2 regions of the Mesorhizobium sp. P2_F5 genome follow, and region 2 is predicted to be linked to the other one. Evidence: predicted binding sites of a transcription regulator. Region 2 holds the regulator's gene; the other holds the start of a gene.
What was found. The regulator LexA, encoded in region 2, represses DNA repair genes until DNA is damaged. The targets are predictions, from matches to a motif close to TGTTCNNNNTGTGTTCNG.

Region 1 (10,618 bases), on a different contig from region 2:
GGAGAAATGTCCGGCAGGACAATGCAGGACAATGAGGGGCGGCGCCGACGGCCGGTAATTGCGATTAGTTTTTTGAAGCCGGCCCCTCTTGCCGCCCAAGACAATAACGAGGACCCACGCATGGACATGCTCGACGACGCAACCGAAAAGCCAAAGGACGATGCTGACATCCGCGTCGGCCGGCGCGTGCGGGCGCTGCGGCTGGAGCGCAATCTGTCGCTGGCCGAGCTCGCCGCCAAGGCCGGCGTGTCGATCGGGGCGCTGAGCCAGATCGAGCGCGGCCTGTCTTCGCTGCGCGTCAAGGTGATCTGGCCACTCGCCGCCGCCCTCGACATCGAGCCTTCGGCGTTGATTACCGACGGCAATGATGCCAGCAACGATCTCTATTGCGTGCGCGCCGACAAAAGGCGGCAGATCCCGGTCAAGTCGGAAGGCATCGCCAAGGCGCTGTTGTCACCGCCGGGAGCAACGCTGACCGGCCTGCTGGTTACGGTGGAGGCCGATGGCGGCACGGCGGAAGCCTATGCGCATATCGGTCACGAATTCGGCTATCTGCTGTCGGGCGAGGTCGAGCTGGTTGTGGACTCGACAAAATACGTGCTGAAGGCCGGCGACAGCTTTGCCTTCAAGAGCACGCTTCTGCACGCCTTCCGCAATCCCGGTTCCGAGCCTTGCCAGATCCTCTGGGTCAACACCACGAAACCGTCCGAGGTTCGCGATGGCGCCTGATCCTCTCGTCCGGCTGCAGGCGGTCTCGAAGGTTTTTCCCGGCGGCATTGTCGGGCTCGACGCCGTCGATCTCGACATTATCAGCGGCGAGTTCATCACGCTGCTCGGACCGTCGGGCTGCGGCAAGACCACCAGCCTGCGCGTCATTGCCGGCTTCGAAAGCCCGTCCAGCGGCAAGGTACTGCTCGACGGTTTAGATATCACCGCGCTCAGGCCCTTCGACCGGCCGGTCAACACCGTGTTCCAGGACTACGCGCTGTTTCCGCATATGAACGTCGCGGAAAATGTCGGCTTCGGCCTGTCGCTGCGCAAACTGTCCGGAGCCGACCAGTCAAAGCGCGTCCGCGAAGCGCTCGGCATGGTCGGCCTCGCCGACAAGCTTGGCGCCCGCGTCTCCGAACTGTCGGGCGGCCAGCGCCAGCGCGTCGCGCTTGCCCGCGCTATTGTCTGCGAGCCGCGCGTGCTGTTGCTCGACGAGCCGCTGTCGGCGCTCGACGCGCATCTGCGCGAACAGATGCAGGTCGAGTTGAAACGGCTGCAGTCGCGGCTCGGCACCACCTTCGTCATGGTCACCCACGACCAGACCGAGGCGCTGTCGATCTCCGACCGCATCGTCGTCATGAACAAGGGTCGCATCGAACAGATCGCGCCGCCGGCCACGCTGTATGATCGGCCGGCGACGAAATTCGTGGCAAGCTTCATCGGCACCATGAACCTTTTGCAATCGCGCTTCATCGGCCGCGATGGCGACCGCCTGCGCTTTGCCGCCGGTGGGCTTTCGCTGGAGGCAACCTCCGAAACCGGCGACACGCCCGGCGAAGGTGCCGAACGCACCATTGGCGTCCGTCCCGAGGATCTTCTGGCGACGACCGCAGCCGCCGCCGGCACGGCGCCGGCGCGCGTCAACTCGATCGTCTTCCACGGCCGCACTCTGCGGTTGCATGCCGAACTCGGGCAGGGATTGCCGGTGGTGATCGACGCCCCGCGCCAGGCCGAAGGCTTTCAATTCAGCGTCGGCGATGTGGCGCATATCAGCCTGCGCCGTGGTGCCAACTGCCCTATGCTGCCAAGCTAAACCAACCCAATTCTTGTCCCTGACAATCGGAGCACACCCCTTGAGCAATCATCTCAATTTCTTCATCGACGGCAAATGGGTGGCGCCCGTGGTGCCGGCGACGCTCGATGTCATCGATCCGTCGACCGAAGAGGCCTACACCAAGATCTCCGTCGGCTCGAAGGCCGATGTCGACAAGGCGGTTGCCGCCGCCAAGGCAGCCTTCCCGTCCTTCTCGCAGACCAGCAAGGCCGAGCGCCTGACGCTGCTGAAGCGCATCCTCGAAGTCTACAACGAGCGCTACGAGGACATCGCCCAGGCGGTCAGCCAGGAAATGGGCGCGCCGATCACCTGGGCGCGCGAGGCGCAGGCCTGGGCCGGCCGCGCGCATATGGAAGCTACCATCAAGGCGCTGGAGGACTATGAATTCCAGGAGAAGCGCGGCGGCACTATGGTGGTCAAGGAAGCGATCGGCGTCTGCGCGCTGATCACGCCATGGAACTGGCCGCTCAACCAGATCGTCTGCAAGGTGGCGCCCGCTATCGCCGCCGGCTGCACCGTGGTGCTGAAGCCATCCGAAATCGCGCCGATCAGCGGCATCGTCTTCTCCGAAGTGATGCAGGCCGCCGCCGTGCCGAAAGGCGTCTACAACATGGTCAACGGCAACGGCCCGGATGTCGGCCAGGTCATGGCCGGTCACCCCGATGTCGACATGGTGTCCTTCACCGGCTCCACCCGCGCCGGCATCATCGTCGCCAAGACGGCGGCCGAGACAGTCAAGCGCGTGGCGCAGGAGCTCGGCGGCAAGTCGGCCAACATCGTGCTGCCGGATGCCGATTTCGAGAGAGCGGTGCGCAAGGGCGTCAACGCCTGTTTCGGCAACAGCGGCCAGTCCTGCGACGCGCCGACCCGCATGCTGGTGCCGGCCGCCCGTCACGACGAGGCGCTGGCCATCGCCAAGAAGGCCGCAGAAGCCCACAATGTCGGCGATCCCCGCTCGGAAGACACCAAGCTCGGTCCGGTCGTCTCCAACATCCAGTATGACAAGATCCAGCGCCTGATCGAAGCCGGCATCAAGGAGGGTGCTACGCTCGTCACCGGCGGCCCCGGCCGGCCGGAGCATCTGAACCGCGGCTATTATGTCCGCCCGACCGTGTTCGGCCATGTCACACCCGGCATGACCATCGAAAAGGAAGAAATCTTCGGCCCGGTGCTGTCGGTCATTTCCTACAAGGATGACGAAGACGCGGTGAAGATCGCCAACGACACCGTCTACGGCCTCGCCGCCTATGTGCAGTCCGGGGATATCGAGCATGCGCGGAAGGTTGCGGGCCAACTCCGCGCGGGCCAGGTGTCGATCAACTATCCGGAGTGGGACACCTTCGCCCCCTTCGGCGGCTACAAACAGTCCGGCAACGGCCGCGAATATGCCGACTGGGCGATCCACGATTTTCTCGAGGTCAAGGGCATTATCGGCTACGGGGCGTAGGGTTCGGGCCTGCGTTCTCGACCCATTGAAATCGCGGGCGCTGGTGCGAAAAGCATCAGCGCCCGTTTCATTTTCGCTTGATTTGTTCTCTTTTTGTTCTAGAGTTCTCCATCGGGCACAACTTGCCAGACGAGATCGGTTGTGAGTGGGCAATTTTCACTAGGGACTGAGAAGAACGGTCAGATGTTTTTCCAATGGGACAATCCAATCCCGGTCCGCGAACCGCATCTGTTCTACGGATTTCTGGTCGACGACCCGATCAACGCAATGCTGAGGCGCAGGGCCGAGCATTATAACCAGGAACTGGGATTACGGGGGCGGCTGACGCCAAGCGATCAAATGCACATAAGCCTGATCGGCCTTGGTGATGGCAAACTCGAAGCTGTAGTGGATATCGCACGTCATGTCGGCCTGCTGATACAGGCCAAGCCATTCGATGTTTGCTTCGATCGCCTGTCGGCTTTCGGCGGCGGAGCGTTGGTGCTTCGCAGCAGCGACCATTCGCCAGCATTGCAAGCCTTCTGGCGCAAGCTCTCTGCCGTGATTGACGACAGCCCGCTAAAACCTTTCGTCACCAACTCGGTGGAGCCGCATGTCACTTTGCTTCGCGACAGGCTGGGCGTGCCGAATGTGCGGGAACGAATCGTTGAGCCGATGTCCTGGACGGTGCGGAGTTTTGCGCTGATCCGCAGCCACCAGGGCAATTACAGATGTCCAGCGATTTGGCAATTGACCGGCCAGGACGATGCCCAGCCCGCGATGTAAGGGCCCCAAATCGTCGTCACATAGCTGCGCTATGTTGATCGTCCTGACACGGCTTGTCAGCTAACGTGCGGGCAAAGGTGGCAGGCCGGCAAGCGCTTCCCTACTTCGAGTGAGTCTGAACAGGAGGAACACAAATGACCATCGCAAATATTGCCAAGGATTTCACCGAAATGCTCCAGCAGGGCGATCACCTGGGTGCTGGTGCAAAATACAATGCCGATGATATCGTCAGCCTCGAAGCCATGGAGGGGCCAATGGCCATCGCCCGGGGCAAGGAGGCTCTCAGGCAAAAGGGCGAATGGTGGCAAGAGAACCACGAAGTCCATGGCGGCTCGGTCGAGGGTCCCTATGTCAACGGCGACCAGTTCGTGGTGCGCTTCAAGTTTGACATAACGCCCAAGGCCACCGGCGAACGTGTCACCATGGACGAGGTTGGTCTGTATACGGTCAAGAACGGCAAGATCACCGAAGAGCGCTTCTATTATTAAGGCCGGAGTACCGTCGGCTTCCGGCTCACTTGCATGATTCAAGAATGGCGGCCGTGACAATGTCCTGGCCGCCATGAGAAGATCAAATGGTCTTCACATATTGCGCCAGCTGGTCGGCAACCGTGCCCCAGCCGTCGAAGAAACCCATCTCTTCATGGTTGTTGCGGGTGGCTTCATCGCGGTGGATGGCGGTGGCGGTATAGCGTGTGCCCTTGCCGTCCGGCCGAAGCGAAATGACTGCGGTTATGAAGGGCTCGCCCGACGGCCGATAGCCCGGCAGCAGCGCATCCGTCCACACCAGCCGCTCGTTCTCCACGATGTCGAGGTAGCAGCAATGGCGGTCGTTGACCTCCTTGCCGTCGGGCGACTGCATGCGGGTGCGAAACAGCCCGCCCGGACGAAGGTCGATCTCGCAGTCGGTGACCATCCAGGGCTTTGGCGTGAACCATTGCTTGACATGCTCCGGCGTCGTCCATGCGCGCCACAACAATTCCCGCGGCGCATCGATGACGCGCTCCAGCACGAGGTCCAGTCTGGGGTCGGGCTTGAAGGGATAGCTCACTTTTCCTGCTCCTTGAGGCTCATAACATAGGCGTCTAACTGATCGAGGCGGCGCTCCTACAGCGTGCGCTGTTCGGCCAGCCAGTTTTCGGCAAGCTTCAGCGGTTCGGGCGCCAGCTGATAGGTCCTGGTGCGGCCGATCTTTTCCGAGCGGACCAGCCCGCAGCCTTCCAGCACTTTCAAATGTTCGATGAAGGAGGGCAGCGCCATCTCGAAAGGCTGCGCCAGTTCGCTGACCGAGGCCGGGCTGCGGTTCAGCCGCTCTACCACGCGCCGCCGCGTCGGGTCGGCCAGTGCGCGAAAGATGCCATCGATCGGCGGAGGGGTTGCGGTGGCGGGTTGCAGACCGGTCATCACGACGCCCTCTCCACATGATAGGTGAGCACCACCGCGCCATTGTCGAAGGAACGCGTGTCGACAAGCTTGAGGTCGGTCGCGTCCTCCGTCTTGTCGAACAGCTGCGCGCCGCTGCCGAGGATCACGGGGAACACCATCAGCCGGTACTCGTCGACGAGATCATGCTGCTTGAGCGCGTTGACCAGCCTGCGGCTGCCGCCAACGACGATATCGCCCTTCATCTCCCATTTGAGTTTGCGGATCGCGTCCATCGGCTCGCCTTGCAGCACGGTGGTGTTGTTCCATGCCGGATTTTTCAGGGTCGAGGAGACGACATATTTGGGCATGCCGTTCATCCGGTCGGCGAATGGCCCCTTGTAGGTCGGCCAGCCGCTGGCGAAGCTTTCATAGGTCACTCGTCCGATCAGCAGCGCTTCGTGGTCCAGCACCTCCTGGAATTTGTATTCGATCATGCCGGCCCCGTGGCGCTTGCCGACCCAGTTGGTGTGCCGGAAGCCCGGCTCGCCGCCCGGCGCTTCCATCACGCCATCGATCGAGATCAATTCCGACACAACGATCCTTGCCATGGCTTTTCCTTTTCCGATTTTCGCAAAACTTAGGAAAATTCCTTAGTATTGGCAAGCCCCAAAATCGGGAGATAGCGGCCATGGTGCTAGCAAAGCGGGAAGGGCGGTTTTAGGCTGGTCCGCGGATTCGACTGTCAGCCCAAGGGAAGCGCGTTTTGACCATCACCATGTACGGCATCACCACCTGCGACACGATCAGGAAGGCGCGCACCTGGCTGGAGGGCCACGATGTGCCCTACCGGTTCCATGATTACCGGGCCGAAGGGATCGAGGCGGGCAAGCTGGATGGCTGGGTCGGCAAGGTCGGCTGGGAGCCGCTGCTCAACAAGGCGAGCACGACGTTTCGCGAACTGGCCGACAAGGACAAGCAAGGTCTCGATGAGAAAAAAGCCAAGAAGCTGATGCTGGCCAACCCGACCATGATCAAGCGGCCGGTGCTGGAGGTGGGCGACACAATCCTGGTTGGGTTTAAGGCTGATGTTTATGAAGGGGCGGTGGGGAAGTAGGCCTCCCCCGCAGCGATCCTTCGCGCCCCCCTCTGTCCTGCCGGACATCTCCCCCACGAGGGGGGAGATTGGCGGCTTCGGCGCCTCGCCTATCCTGCAACGCTGGTGATTGGCGAAAGTCCGCGTGACGTCTGATCTCCCCCCTCGTGGGGGAGATGTCCGGCAGGACAGAGGGGGGCGCTGTCCCGCGGCTTCCGAATGCCTATCGGCTCACTCCATCCCGCTCAAATACCCCGCCAGCGCCACGGCATTGTTGTGCACCTCATCATGCGCGCCGTAGAGCAGCGTCACCTTGCCCTTGCCGAGCAAGCCTCGCAGTTGCGCCACAGCCTCACCGTTCCCATCCAGCTCAGCCGCATACCGCTGCCGAAACTCCGCCCAGCGTGCCGGCTCATGCCCGAACCACTTGCGCAATTCGTCGCTCGGCGCGATCTCCTTCAGCCACAGCGTCAGCGCGGCATCCTCCTTGCTCACACCGCGCGGCCAGATGCGGTCGACCAGCACCCGCTGCCCGTCATCGCGCGAGGGTGGCTCGTAGATGCGTTTGACCACCAGATCGAAACCCATCGGGTCCTCCGTGGGTGGCCCTCAAGCCCATTCCCCCTTGCGCATCACCGGCACCTTGCGGCCATCCTTGTGGAGGCCGTCTATGTCGATCTTGTCCGAGCCGATCATCCAGTCGATGTGGATGAAACTCTTGTTGCCGCCGCGTTGGGCGATCTCGTCCTGGCTGAGCAAGGCGCCGTCGACGAAGCATTTCGAATAGCACTGCCCGAGCGCGATGTGGCAGGCGGCGTTCTCGTCGAACAGCGTGTTGAAGAACAACAGGCCGCTGGCCGAGATCGGCGAGGAATGCGGCACCAGCGCCACTTCACCGAGACGGCGCGAACCCTCGTCGGTGTCGAGCACTTTCTTCAGCACGTCCTCGCCCTTCGACGCCTTCGCCTCGACGATCCGGCCGTCCTCGAAACGCACCGAAATCTCGTCGATCAGCGTGCCCTGGTAGGACAGCGGCTTGGTCGAGGAGACATGGCCCGAGACGCGCCTGGCATGCGGGGTCGTGAAGACTTCCTCGGTCGGGATGTTCGGGTTGCAGGTGATGCCGTTCTTGGCGGTCGAGGCGCCACCCATCCATTCATGGCCGTCGGCCAGCCCAACGGTGAGGTCGGTGCCCGGCCCGGTGAAATGCAGCGCATGGAAATTGTGGCCGTTCAGCCATTCGGTGCGGCCGCGCAGTGCTGCATTGTGCGCCGTCCAGTTTGCAATGGGGTCTTCCACATCGACTCGCGATGCCGAAAAGATGGCGTCGGCGAGCTTCACCACCGCGACGTCGTCGGCATCGCCGGGGAAAACCTGTTTGGCCCAGGCGAGATCCGGATAGGCGACGATGTTCCAGTTGATGTCGAAGCCGGTGATCTTTTCCAGCGCCGGCTGGTAGGCCATCGAGTTCGCCTTGTTGGCGCGCGCCACCTTGGCCGGATCCTGCGCCGACAGCAGCGACGGGTCTTCGCCGCGCACCGCAAGCCGCGCCGCATTGTTGGAAAAGGCCTTTGCCATACCTTCATACATCCAGCCGGCGGCGCGATCGAAGCCGGCATCCGCGCCGTAGCGGAAGCGCGCCAGCGTGATCTCGTCATCATTGAAGATCGGCGTCACCAGCCCGGCGCCGGCCTTGTAGGCGTGCTCGACGATGCGCCTGGTCAGCGGCAGGGCCGCGATCGACGAGGTCAGCACCAGATCCTGTCCCGGCTGCAATTGTAGCCCGACCTTGATGGCGACTTCCGCCAGCCTGTCGAGCTTCACCGGGTCGATCGTTGCGGAAACGCCGCGCGAATGTGTGGTCATGATCCTGCCTGCCTTGGTCTGGGGGTGAAGCTTCCAACATAGAACGGCGCGCCTGTGCTTTCCAGCATCGTCGCGATGGCCAGCGTTTACGCAGCGCTATCGAGTGACCGGAACTGCGCCGCGGTCGCCGCGATCTCCTCGCGAATCCATGTCTTGAAATCGCCGACCTTGCGGCTTTCGGTTTTGGTCGCCGAGGTCACCAGCCAGTAGCCGAGGCCGCTCTGCGCCCGCACGCCGAAGGGCGCGACCAGCCGGCCGTCGGCCAGCGCATCGGCGGCCAGCAATTGCCAGCCGAGCATGACGCCATGGCCGGCGATCGCCGATTCCAGGCACAGCATCGGATCGGTGAAGCGCGCCCCCTTGCGGAAGGTGACCGGTTCGACCCCGGCGGCGCTGAACCAGCTGTCCCAATTGATCATCGCCCGCTCATCGGTGATGGCGCAGGTCTGCGCCAGGTCTTCGATGGATTTCAGTTTTTTGGCGATCACCGGCGCGCAGACCGGGAACACTTCCTGCGCCAGAAGTAGCTCCGCCCGTCCGCCCTGCCATTTGCCGTCGCCAAGACGGATGGCGATATCGATATCGGAACGCTCGAGATCGGCCAACCGTACCGAAGCGTCGATGCGCAACAGCACATTGGGATGCCGGTCGAAATGCCGTGACAGCCGCGGCAGCAGCCATTTCGAAGCGAAGGCCGGCGCCACCGAAACCACCAGCGTGCACTGGCTTGCCTCGTCGGCAAGCGCCACCGCCTGCGCCAGTTCGCGGAACCCGGCGCCGAGCCGTGCGGAAAACGCCGTGCCGAATTCGGTCAGCACCAGCCCGCTTGCCGTTCGTTCGAACAGCGCCTGTCCCAGCTGTTTCTCTGTGCGGTTGATCTGCTGGCTGACGGCGCTGACCGAGACGTTGAGCTCGCCGGCGGCAGCCGCGAGCGAGCCGAGGCGGGCGACAGTTTCGACGGCGCGCAGGCCGTTGAGATGGACGCGGTTCAGCATAGCCATTTCAGTTTTTCTAAACTGGCGCGGCTGAAATCTCAATTGAAACACAGCCCGACAAGGCAGATTTTAGCGGGACAGTCGGACCGAGGAGGCGAGGATGGTGACGATAATATCATTGCTCAAAGTCTTTGCCGCCGGCCACGCGCGGCGGCGCCCTGAGGGCGATGCCGTCAACTGGGTGGCCGATCCGCTATCGCATCCGGTGCTCGACACCATGTCGGAGCGCGAACTCGGCGACATGCCGTTCCGGTTGACGGCGCGCCGCACCGCCTATGAGACCGCGACGGTCAACTGCGGGTGACGCGTTAGCCGCGCACCGTGCGTGGCCTGCTGGCCCAACACAAGGCGGATTGTTTCGGCGGCCGCCAAATCTATGGTGCGCTGCAATGAACGCCGCGCCGTCACCTCTTCGCCTCGCTCTCGCCGGCATGATCGCCATGGCCGTCGCCATGGGCATCGGCCGCTTTGTCTACACGCCGATCCTGCCCGGCATGATGGAAGAGTTGCATCTGTCGCCGGCCGATGCCGGCTGGATCGCATCGGCCAACTATCTCGGCTACCTCATCGGCGCGCTCGCGGCGGCCGGCGGCTGGGCGCATGGGCGCGAGCGTCTGCTGATGTTTGGCGGCCTTGCCGCAAGTGCTGCGCTCGCCGCGCTGATGGGACTGACAGAGACGATGACGGCCTTTGTCGTCATCCGTTTCCTTGCCGGCCTCGCCAGCGCCTTCGTCATGGTGTTCATGGCCAGCATCGTCTTTGGTCATTTGGCTGCCGCCAACAGAAGCGACCTGCAGGCGCTGCACTTCGGCGGCGTCGGCCTCGGCATCGCGGCATCGTCGGCGCTGATGGCGGTGCTGGTCACCGAACATGCCGGCTGGGCGTCGGGCTGGCTGTGGTCGGGCGCGATTTCCGCCTGCGGCCTTGTGCTCGTCGCCTGGCTCGCCGGCGGCACCGTGCCCGCCAGCAGCGTGGCCGGCCGCGAACCGGCGCTGCCGAACGACCCGTCGCTGGTGAAGATCATCATCGCCTATGGCCTGTTTGGCTTCGGCTATGTGGTGACGGCGACATTCCTGGTCGCCATCGTGCGCCAGGGCGGCGGCGGCCGCGTCTTCGAGGCAAGCGTCTGGCTGGTCACCGGCCTTGCCGGCTTTCCCTCGGTCTGGCTCTGGCAGAAGCTGGCAGCACGGATCGGGCTCTACGCGGCCTATGCCTTGGGCTGCCTGGTCGAAGTGGTCGGCGTCACCGCCAGCGTCGCCATGG
Region 2 (10,618 bases):
CCGGCGAGCCCGGGCCGCCATTGAGGTATTTGTAGGTGCAGCCGACGGCGAAATCGGCATTGGCACGGTCAAGTTCGACCGGCAAGGCGCCGGCGGTGTGGCAGAGATCCCAGATGATCAGCGCGCCGGCGTCATGCGCTTTGCGCGTCAGCGCCGCCATGTCGCGCAACTGGCCGGATTTGTAGTTGACGTGGTTGACCAGGATGACGGCAACTCTGTCGTCGATCAGCTCCTCGATTGCCGTCGCGTCGACGCCCTCCAGCCGCAGCCGCGTTCCCGGCCGGGTCGAGGCCACGCCTTCGGCCATATAGAGGTCGGTCGGAAAACTGTCGCCCTCGGCAACGATGACCGACCGATCCGGCCGCATGCCGAGCGCGGCGTGCAGCAGCTTGTAGATGTTGATCGAGGTTGTGTCGCAGACCACCGTCTGCCCGTTGGCCGCACCGATCAGTCGTCCGAGCTGATCTCCGAGTTCCACCGGCATGTTGAACCAGCCTGCGGTGTTCCAGGCGCGAATGAGATCCTGCGCCCATTCCCGCGTCGCGGCCTGCTGCAGTTCGCTGAAGACGGCTGGTGACGCGGCGCCCAGCGAATTGCCGTCGAGATAGATCACGCCCTCCGGCAAGACAAAGCGTTCACGCATCGAGCGCAGCGGATCAGCGGCATCCATCGCTTCGATTGCAGCGAGATCGGGTGTCATGCTCATGATCCGGTGCCCTCCGTGGACAAACGCACTCGGCGGAGCCTGCCCGCCCAAACATGCCGGCGATCTTGAGCGGTCCTCCGGAAGCTGTCAAACATTATATATAATTTACGCAATGAAAGGCTTTGATATATAATCATCAGCCGAGCAATCTGTCGGATTGGTCACGATGCTGGATGACGAGCAGTCCTCGAAGACGGAAGCGGCCTATCGGCTGCTCAGGCGCGATATTCTTGCGACCCGGCTGGCGCCTGCCGCGCCGTTGAAGCTGAGCACGCTGCGCGGCACCTACGGTATCGGCTGGACGCCGCTGCGCGAGGCGCTGTCGCGGCTGGAGGCCGAACGGCTTGTGACGGCCATCAGCAACCGTGGGTTTGCGGTCGCTCCCGTCTCTCGGGCGGAGCTCGAGGACTTGGCGCGCGCACGGCGGGTGGTCGAACTGCCCTTGCTGGTGGAATCGATCGAGAAGGGCGACCGTCAGTGGGAAGACGCGATCGTTGCCACCCATTATCGTCTCTCACGGTGCGGGTCCGTTCTCGACGATCCCTCGGATGACACCGTCGATGCATGGTACGAAAAACATGATGCCTTCCATGCGGCGCTGCTCAGTGCCGCGACATCCAGCTGGCTTCTGCGCTTCAATGCGACGATCTCCGACCAATTGCATCGCCATCACCGCTTTCTGGGACTGGCCCCGACGCTGCGCGCGGCTGCCGGCCGCAAGGATGGACACCAGAAGGCCATGGAGGCCCTGCGCGACGCCGTGGCGATCGAACACCACACCGCACTGATGGAAGCAGCCCTTGATCGCGACGCCGAACGCGCGAAAACACTGATGACCGTTCACATCGGCTACACGCTGCAGGTCTATGCCCAGAGTGAGCCGGGCGGCGCGGTTGATGCGGCGCAACCGCACCCGAAAAAGAAGCGGCGATCGGGCAACGCGTGAACTAGCCGATGGCGCGACCCTCAGCGCTTTGGCTTCGTTCAACACCGTTGCCGGCAAACGAGCGCAGGCTGCCTGCCGCGCGCCGACGTATGCTGAACAAAACGTCAACACATTCATTAAACTTTAAATGGTTGCGGAACACAACTGGAACAGATAGTGTTTGTTCTGGGTTTGTTTTTTCCGATTCTGGTTTCAGAACCCGTGGGGGCCGCGATGCTGACGCGCAAGCAACATGAACTTCTGATGTTCATCCATGAACGCCTGAAGGAGAGCGGAATCCCGCCGTCTTTCGACGAGATGAAGGAGGCGCTCGACCTCGCTTCGAAGTCCGGCATTCACCGCCTGATCACGGCTCTCGAGGAGCGCGGTTTCATTCGCCGGCTGCCGAACAGGGCGCGCGCGCTGGAAGTGCTGCGGCTGCCCGACTCGATCGCGCCCGGCCTCAATGCGGCGAGGAAGTTTTCGCCAAGCGTCATCCAGGGCAGTCTCGGACAAGGCGGCCAAGGCGGTGTGGGGCAAGGCGGTCTCGGCCGCCAGATCAAGCCGGGCTCGTCGTCGCGTTCGATGTCTGCCGGCAATGACGATGCGGTTTCCGCGGTGTCGATCCCGGTGATGGGACGCATCGCCGCCGGTGTGCCGATCGACGCCATCCAGCACCAGACGCATTCGATCTCGGTGCCGCCGGATATGATCATGGGCGGCGAACACTACGCGCTCGAGGTCAAGGGCGACTCGATGATCGAGGCCGGCATTTTCGACGGCGATACGGTCATCATCCGCAATGCCGACACGGCGAGCCCCGGCGAGATCATCGTGGCGCTGGTCGACGAGGAGGAAGCGACGCTGAAACGCTTCCGCCGCAAGGGCGCCTCGATCGCGCTGGAAGCCGCCAACCCGGCCTATGAGACCCGCATCTTCGGTCCGGACCGGGTCAAGGTGCAGGGCAAGCTGGTCGGGTTGATCCGGCGCTACTGAGCCGGCTCAGGTTTGTACTTTTCGCGCTGCTTGTAAGGCGGCAGACCACGCGCTTCGCGTGAGAAGCGGCGTTGCTCGTGCCAGGGGCGATACGGCTTGTCGACGGCAAAGCGGATCGTTGGCGCTGTCGCGGCCGATTGTGGATCGAAGAAGACGGCGGCACTCCCGTTGCGTGCAAGCTGTTTCTTCGTCACGACCAGCACCAGCGGGTCGCGGCACGGATTGTAGGCGGCGGCATCGTCGATGACGATCAGGCTCGCAAAAGCACAAGCCGGCCGAGCCGCGTTGCGATCCTTCGCCAGCGCGATGATGGCGCCGGATGGATGCCGCGCAATGCAGAGATCGCCCCTGCAATAGAAGGGCGCGCCTGGCGGCAAGTCGAGCGGATCGAGATCGAACCGCGTATCTGTTGCCTCGAAAATCTCAGGCGGGATAATGGTTTCGGCTCTCAGTGCGCGTTTCCAATTGTCGGTGGTGAATTCGTTCGAGCGTTCGCGATTGAGAGCGAGCTCGCCGCCGCCGATCGGCATGGCCACCAGATGCGCATCTTCGGAAATGAGCACGTCAGGCGTGCGCACCTGCGGCACCGTCAACAGGCCGGCCAGTGCGAAAGGCACGGCTGCGAGCCGGAGCCAGGTAGTCGCCATGGTGGCGATAACGAGGGCGACCGCCACTAGCAGCACCGAGCGGATGGAGATCAGCCCGACGGCATCGACCGGCGAGCGCTCGGAAATCCAGGCCGATATGGCGATCATCGCCGTCAGGCCCTTGCCCATCACATATAGGAATGGCCCGTCGGCGCCGAATGGCATGGCCAGCGCGCTAAGCACGGCAAAGGGCATGACGATCAACGACACGATCGGCATCACAGTGAGATTGGCGAGCAGGCTGAGCGGCGACACGCGCTGAAAATGCCAGATGGCAAACAGCAAGGTAGCACTGCCAGCGATAATCGAGGTCATGGCGAGACCGCCCATGGCCAGCAGGAATTTTCGCGACAGGAAGCTGACAAAGGAGCGTTTCGCCGGCGGCGGTCTCACCTTGTCGGCGCGATAGTCGGCCCAGCCGGCATAGGCGCCGACAAGCGCGGCGGTTGCGGCAAACGACATCTGGAAGCTGGGGCCGACCACTTCATGCGGCGACACCAGGATGACGGCGATGGCCGAGATCGCCAGATTGCGCATGGTGAGCGCCGCGCGATCAAACAACACCGCGACAAGCATGACCGCCAGCATGATGAAGCTGCGCTCGGCGGCAACCACGATGCCTGAAATGACGAGATAGGCAGCGATGGAGACAAGCGCTGCGGCGGCCGCATATTTCTTCACCGGCCGGCGCGAGGAGAAATCCGGAAACAGCGCAAAGGCGCCCCGCAGCAACGCCATGATGGTGCCGGCAACCAGCGCCATGTGCAGGCCCGAAATGGAGATGATGTGGTAGATGCCGGTGCGCCGCATCGCCTCGTTGACCTCATCCGGGATGCCGGCGCGCACGCCGACAATGAGCGCCGCGGCAATCTCGCCTTCGGCGCCGCCGATTTTGCTGCGGACGTGGTCGGCAATACTCTCGCGCGCATTCTCGATCGCCGAAGAGAGCCGTGCGGTCGGCGGTGGCGGTCCCTGCGCGACGATGGTTTTGGGATTGCCGAGAAAGAAGCCGCTGCCGCCGATGCCGGTGAAATAGCTGTCGAAGGAGAAATCATAGCTCTCCGGCCGCACCGGACCGGTCGGCGGCAACAGCCTGGCATAGCCGGTGATCAGGGAGCCGGCGGTCATATCGGCGGGAACAGTGCGCGCCGAGAGCCTGACCCGCTCCGGCGCGTAGCGCAGCTTGGGGCGAGCGGTCGAAATCACGTCGAGCGTCAGCCTCACGCGGCCGTTCTCCATCTCCTCCAAGCTGACGACGCGCCCGGTCAGCCTTGTCTGGATCTCGGAGCCAAGCATCTGCGTTCCGGCGCGCCAGGTCTCGACCTTGGCGGCAACGACGCCGAGCGCGCACAGCATCGCGGCCATAAAGCACAGATGCGCCCTCGGCCACGACCGCGTGACAACAGCACAGCATGTCGTCAGCACCACAATGGCGATTGGCTGGGCAAAGCCCGGCTCACTGGCCAGCGAGAAATAGGCAATGACGCCGGCCGCCAGGAAAACCGGCACCAGCAGGAAGGCAACACCGCGGTCGAGTTCCGTACCGGCGGCCACGGCAAGGCTGCGGCGGATTGCAGGCCATGACGAACGGCGAAGCAGTTTGCGCAGACGGACAGCAGATCCCGGTGCGACGACCGGCACCGGCGTGGCATCATCCGGAGACAAAGGCCGGAGGCCAGGTCGCGTCTCGGGCAGCGCGACGGGGATCGGCTCGGCATTGGGGCTGTCGGCAAACAGGGAGCGTTCGTTGACGCTTGTCGCAGCGCCCTCGCCTTGATCCGTGCCCCGGCCACGTCCAGCCATCGGGTCTGCCCCTTGCGCCCCAGACCTCCTATGCTACATGAACGCGCAAAGCGCGAAAGTCCGCGCGATCACGCCCCACTTTCCAGCTTTGCCCGAGAATTGCCATGTCCAACAAAATTGCCATGTCCAACAGGGTGGTCACCCGTTTTGCCCCCTCGCCCACCGGCTATCTGCATATCGGTGGCGCGCGCACGGCGCTGTTCAACTGGCTGTACGCCAAGCACACCGACGGCACGATGGCGCTGCGCATCGAGGATACCGACCGCGAACGTTCCAGCGCCGCGGCAACCCAGGCCATTCTGGATGGGCTGACCTGGCTCGGCCTGTCCTGGGATGGCGAGGCCGTCTCGCAGTTCGAGCGTGCGCCGCGCCACCGCGAGGTGGCCGAGGAACTGGTCCGCCTGGGCAAGGCCTATTACGCCTACGAAACGCCAGCCGAGCTCGAGGCGATGCGCGAGGCGGCACGCGCCAAGAGCCTGCCGCCACGCTACAATGGCGCGTGGCGCGACCGCGACCCCTCCGAGGGGCCCGCCGGCGTCAGGGGCGCCATCCGCATCAAGGCGCCGACCGAGGGCGAGACCGTGGTGCACGACCGCGTGCAGGGCGAGGTGCGCTTCCCCAACAAGGATCTCGACGATTTCATCATCCTGCGTTCGGATGGCGTCCCGACCTACATGCATGCTGTTGTCGTCGACGACCACGACATGGGCGTCACCCACATCATTCGCGGCGACGACCATCTGACCAATGCCGCGCGCCAGACGGTGATCTACAACGCCATGGACTGGGAGGTGCCGTCCATGTCGCACATCCCGCTGATCCATGGCGCCGACGGCGCCAAACTGTCGAAGCGGCATGGCGCCCTCGGCGTCGAGGCCTATCGCGCCATGGGCTATCTACCCGAGGCACTGCTCAACTATCTGGCGCGGCTCGGCTGGAGCCATGGCGACGACGAGGTGATGTCGATCAAGGACATGATCGCCTGGTTCGACATTGGCGACGTCAACAAGGGTGCGGCGCGTTTCGACTTCGCCAAGCTCGATGCACTGAACGGCGTGCATATGCGCAAGATGGACGACAGAGCACTGCTCGACATCTTCGTCGCCACTCTGCCTTATATCGAAGGCGGCCCGACGCTCGCCGCCCGCCTCGACGACATCAGGAAAGTGCAGTTGCTGGCCGCCCTGCCTGGCCTGAAGGAGCGTGCCAAGACGCTGGTGGAACTGGCCGATGGCGCCGGCTTCCTGTTCGTCGAGCGGCCGCTGCCGATCGACGAGAAGGCGGCAGCGCTTCTCAATGCCGATGCGCGTACGATCCTGCGCGGGGCACACGCGGCTTTGCAGACGGTTTCAGGTGAATGGACGGCCGCAGCGGCGGAAGCCGCTGTGCGCGAGTTCGCGACGGCCGGCGGTCACAAGCTTGGCGCGGTGGCCCAACCGCTGAGAGCAGCCCTTACCGGCCGCAGCACCTCGCCCGGCGTGTTCGACGTGCTTGCCGTGCTCGGCCGCGAGGAAAGCCTGGCGCGGATTGCGGATCAAATCGATTAGGAGCGAGCTGGCCCAAGAAGATTGGCATTGAAAGGCGCGTTTCGCAGTGCAACATTAGGCCCTGGCCCAATCTGGCACGCACCTCCCAAAATGCGGTGGCGAGTTCGCGCATTCCGGTGATTTCGACGTGTCGTTTGCAGGAATTGCCTTGCCGGCATGAGGAACATGAAGGAGTTTGAGAATGAGCGAAGCTGCGACAAAACTGGAAACCGGCAGCAAGACGACGCACCCGTCGACTGCCACGCTCGAACTGGCCGGCAAGACGCACGAACTCAAGGTGCGAAGCGGTTCGGTCGGGCCTGACGTCATCGACATCGGTGCGCTCTACAGCACCACCGGCGCCTTTACCTACGACCCTGGCTTTACCTCGACGGCGAGCTGCGAGTCGGCGATCACCTTCATCGACGGCGATGCCGGCATCCTGCTGCACCGCGGCTATCCGATCGACCAGCTGGCCGAGCATGGCGACTTCCTCGAAGTCTGCTACCTCCTGCTCTACGGCGAACTGCCGACCAAGGCGCAAAAGGACGATTTCGACTACCGGGTGACGCGCCACACCATGGTGCATGAGCAGATGTCGCGCTTCTTCACCGGCTTCCGCCGCGATGCGCATCCGATGGCTGTGATGTGCGGCGTGGTCGGCGCGCTGTCGGCCTTCTATCACGACTCCACCGACATTTCGGACCCGTATCAACGCATGGTCGCCTCGATGCGGCTGATCGCCAAGATGCCGACGATCGCGGCCATGGCCTACAAATACCATATCGGCCAGCCCTTCATTTACCCGAAGAACGAGCTGAACTTCGCCGCCAACTTCCTGCATATGTGCTTTGCGGTGCCGTGCGAGGAATACAAGATCAATCCGGTGCTGGCGCGCGCCATGGAGCGCATCTTCATCCTCCATGCCGACCACGAGCAGAACGCGTCCACCTCGACGGTGCGTCTTGCCGGTTCGTCGGGCGCCAACCCGTTCGCCTGCATTGCCGCCGGCATTGCCTGCCTGTGGGGCCCGGCACATGGCGGCGCCAACGAGGCGGCGCTCAACATGCTGGGCGAAATCGGCCATGTCGACCACATCCCGGAATTCATCGCCCGCGCCAAGGACAAGAACGATCCGTTCCGCCTGATGGGTTTTGGCCACCGCGTCTACAAGAACTACGATCCTCGCGCGAAAATCATGCAGAAGACGGCACATGAGGTGCTGGGCGAACTCGGCATCAAGGACGATCCGCTGCTCGACATCGCCATGGAGCTGGAAAAGATCGCGCTGACCGATTCCTACTTCATCGAAAAGAAGCTCTATCCGAATGTCGATTTCTATTCCGGCATCACGCTGAAGGCGCTGGGCTTCCCCACCACCATGTTCACCGTGCTGTTCGCGGTCGCCCGCACCGTCGGCTGGATCGCGCAGTGGAAGGAAATGATCGAGGATCCGCACCAGAAGATTGGCCGCCCGCGCCAGCTCTATACCGGCGCGCCGGAACGCGACTACGTGCCGATCGCCAAGCGCTGATCAAAGCCGTATCCGGCTTTCGCCATAACACTGCAAAAAGCGCCCGCAAGGGCGCTTTTTAGTTGGAGTGACGAAGCTTGATGTGGCGAAGAACAACATCCGCGGCAATGTCGCCGGAGGGCTTGTCGGTGGCCATGCGCCTGGCGACTTCGGCAAAGCCGTCCTTTTGCCAGGTGCGATAGGCTGTGTCTGAAAACAGAGCCTCAAGCTGCCGCGCCAGATAACGCGGCCGCACATACTGGTTGTAGTGCTCCGGCACGATCGTCTGGTCGGCGATCAGATTGGGCAAGGCGGCGCTCCACACCGTGACCAGCCCCTGGACCATGCGCATCACCGGATCGAGCCGGTAGCATGAGATCATCGGCACATCAGACAGTGCCAGTTCGAGCGATACCGTTCCCGAAGCAATCAGCGCCGCATCGGCCTTGCCGAAGGCCTGCCATTTGCGCTCCGCATCGAGGATGATCTCAGGCTTTTCATCCCAGCGCGCCACCGACGTCCTGACCAACTCGGCGACATGCGGCACCGTGGGCAACAGCAGGCGCAGGCGGTGTCCGCGCGCCCGCAGGGCCGAGACCGTCTCGCCGAACGGTTCGATAAGCCGGCTCACCTCGCCGCGCCGCGAGCCGGGCAGGACGAGCAGCGTCTTGACGCGGTCACCCGAGAGGTCGCGTGGCTGGGCTTGCGCCCTGGCCGCGCTCATCACGCCCGGATCTTGCGTAAGGCGGTGTCCGACATAGGTGCCGGGCGGGCCACCGAGGCGGCTAAGTTCCTTCACCTCGAAAGGCAGGATGCACAATATGTGGTCGACATAGGGCTTCATCGCCACCGCCCTGCCCGGCCGCCACGCCCAGACGCTCGGGCAGACATAGTGGACGATCGGGATCGAGGGGTCGGCGGAACGGACTTTTTTGGCAACGCGCAGCGAAAAATCCGGGCTGTCGATGGTGATGAGACAGTCGGGTTTTTCAGCGGCAACGGCACTTGCCGTCTGGCTGATGCGCCGCATCAGGCGCGGCAGGTCGCGCAGGATGGCGCTGAGCCCCATCAGCGCGATCTCGGCCCCGTCGAACAGCGGCACCAGTCCGAGCGCCTGCAGATGCCGCCCGCCAATGCCGACCAGCCTGATATCGCGGCCGGTCATGCGTTTCAGCGACTGCACGATGTCAGCGCCCAACAAGTCGCCGGACTCTTCGCCGGCGACGATGGCGATCTTCAGCGGCTTCTCAACTGCCATGGCCAGGCTCCGCGGACGGAAGGCCATACACGAACAGCCCGAGCGCATTGGCGCGCGCGAGAACGACAGGACCTTCAAGGATCAGCGAACGGCCGGCCTCGACGGCAATGCCGGCAAGTCCGGCGGCGTGTGCTGCCTCGACCGTTTGGGGGCCAATGGATGGCAGATCGGCACGCAACTCCTGGCCGGGCTTTGCACATTTGACCAGGACACCGCGGCTCTTGCCGGCGAGCCTGCCGTGACTGCGCAGCTGCTGCGTCCGCTCGAGCAGTCCATGGGTGCCCTCGACGCCTTCCAGGGCGATCGCGCGGCCGCCGATGGCAATCGCCGCCTGGCCGATGTCGAGCGCGCCGATGGCCTTTGCCGCGGCATGTGCCGCGGTAATATCGCTCCAGTCAGACTTTCGCGGCACTGCCTTGGTCAGCGGCCCCTCAGTCGCGACAAGCCGGGGCACGACCTCATGCGCGCCGACAACTTTGACGCCGCGCGACTCCAGGCCGCGGGTCAATATCTTCAACAGGCCGTCATCGCCGCGCGCAAGCGCCATGGCGACCGAGGGTATCAGGGCCAGTAGCCCAAGGCTCGGGCGCATGTCGACCAGCCGCGGCCGGCGCCTGATCTCGCCGGCAAGCACAAGATGGGTGATCCGTCGCCGCCTCAGCAACGCAACCAGCGAGCCGATGTCTTCAAGGGCGAGGCTTTCATGCTCGTAGATTGTGAGCTCGGACTGACGGTCGGCCTGACCGTCGACCAGGATAATGACGGGCGGATGCCCGGCCTCTGCTAGGCCGGCGGCAACTTCGACCGGCAGGCTGCCGCCGCCGGCAATGATGCCGACCCTGGCGTCCGGCGCGAGATCGAGGCCCGTTGAGCTGGCCTCAGTCTTCGTCATCGGCATCGTCGCCGGCGCCACCTTTAAGCGACGGGACGGCATAGTGCCGCTTGCCGCGACTGGTGATGAAATCGATGATTTTCATGGCGGTCGGCGACGAGGCGAACTCGGCCTTGGCGAATTCGATGTTTTCGCCGACGGTGCGGGAGCGGTCGAAGATCGTCTTGTAAGCCTTGCGCAGCACCTGGATTTCGGCGCGCGGCAGGCCGGAGCGCTTCAGGCCGATGATGTTGAGGCCGCGCAGGCTGGCGCGGTTGCCGACGGCAATGGCGTAGGGGATGACATCGCCGACGATTGCCGAGCAGCCGCCGAGAAAGGCGTTGTCGCCGATACGGACAAACTGATGAACGGC

Region 1: AC1DYO_RS19490 (2'-5' RNA ligase family protein) is a predicted target of LexA. The motif match lies at 3,356-3,373, and genes of this name have one in related genera.

The regions. Positions count from the first base shown of each region.
Region 1 covers NZ_JBFUEY010000014.1:36,528-47,145, reverse strand. The annotation lists gene AC1DYO_RS19505 (cupin domain-containing protein) at 121-729, shown strand; gene AC1DYO_RS19500 (ABC transporter ATP-binding protein) at 719-1,804, shown strand; gene AC1DYO_RS19495 (aldehyde dehydrogenase family protein) at 1,845-3,272, shown strand; gene AC1DYO_RS19490 (2'-5' RNA ligase family protein) at 3,456-4,037, shown strand; gene AC1DYO_RS19485 (SnoaL-like domain-containing protein) at 4,172-4,525, shown strand; gene AC1DYO_RS19480 (SRPBCC family protein) at 4,608-5,087, opposite strand; gene AC1DYO_RS19475 (ArsR/SmtB family transcription factor) at 5,144-5,440, opposite strand; gene AC1DYO_RS19470 (dihydrofolate reductase family protein) at 5,440-6,009, opposite strand; gene AC1DYO_RS19465 (ArsC family reductase) at 6,177-6,515, shown strand; gene AC1DYO_RS19460 (DUF488 domain-containing protein) at 6,726-7,082, opposite strand; gene AC1DYO_RS19455 (aminopeptidase) at 7,104-8,360, opposite strand; gene AC1DYO_RS19450 (LysR substrate-binding domain-containing protein) at 8,447-9,361, opposite strand; gene AC1DYO_RS19445 (hypothetical protein) at 9,456-9,659, shown strand; gene AC1DYO_RS19440 (YbfB/YjiJ family MFS transporter) at 9,745-10,618, shown strand, end outside.
Region 2 covers NZ_JBFUEY010000018.1:113,832-124,449, reverse strand. The annotation lists gene kynU (kynureninase) at 1-706, opposite strand, end outside; gene AC1DYO_RS22740 (GntR family transcriptional regulator) at 873-1,652, shown strand; gene lexA (transcriptional repressor LexA) at 1,866-2,627, shown strand; gene AC1DYO_RS22730 (ComEC/Rec2 family competence protein) at 2,621-5,077, opposite strand; gene gltX (glutamate--tRNA ligase) at 5,200-6,624, shown strand; gene gltA (citrate synthase) at 6,806-8,137, shown strand; gene lpxB (lipid-A-disaccharide synthase) at 8,196-9,374, opposite strand; gene AC1DYO_RS22710 (LpxI family protein) at 9,364-10,266, opposite strand; gene lpxA (acyl-ACP--UDP-N-acetylglucosamine O-acyltransferase) at 10,253-10,618, opposite strand, start outside.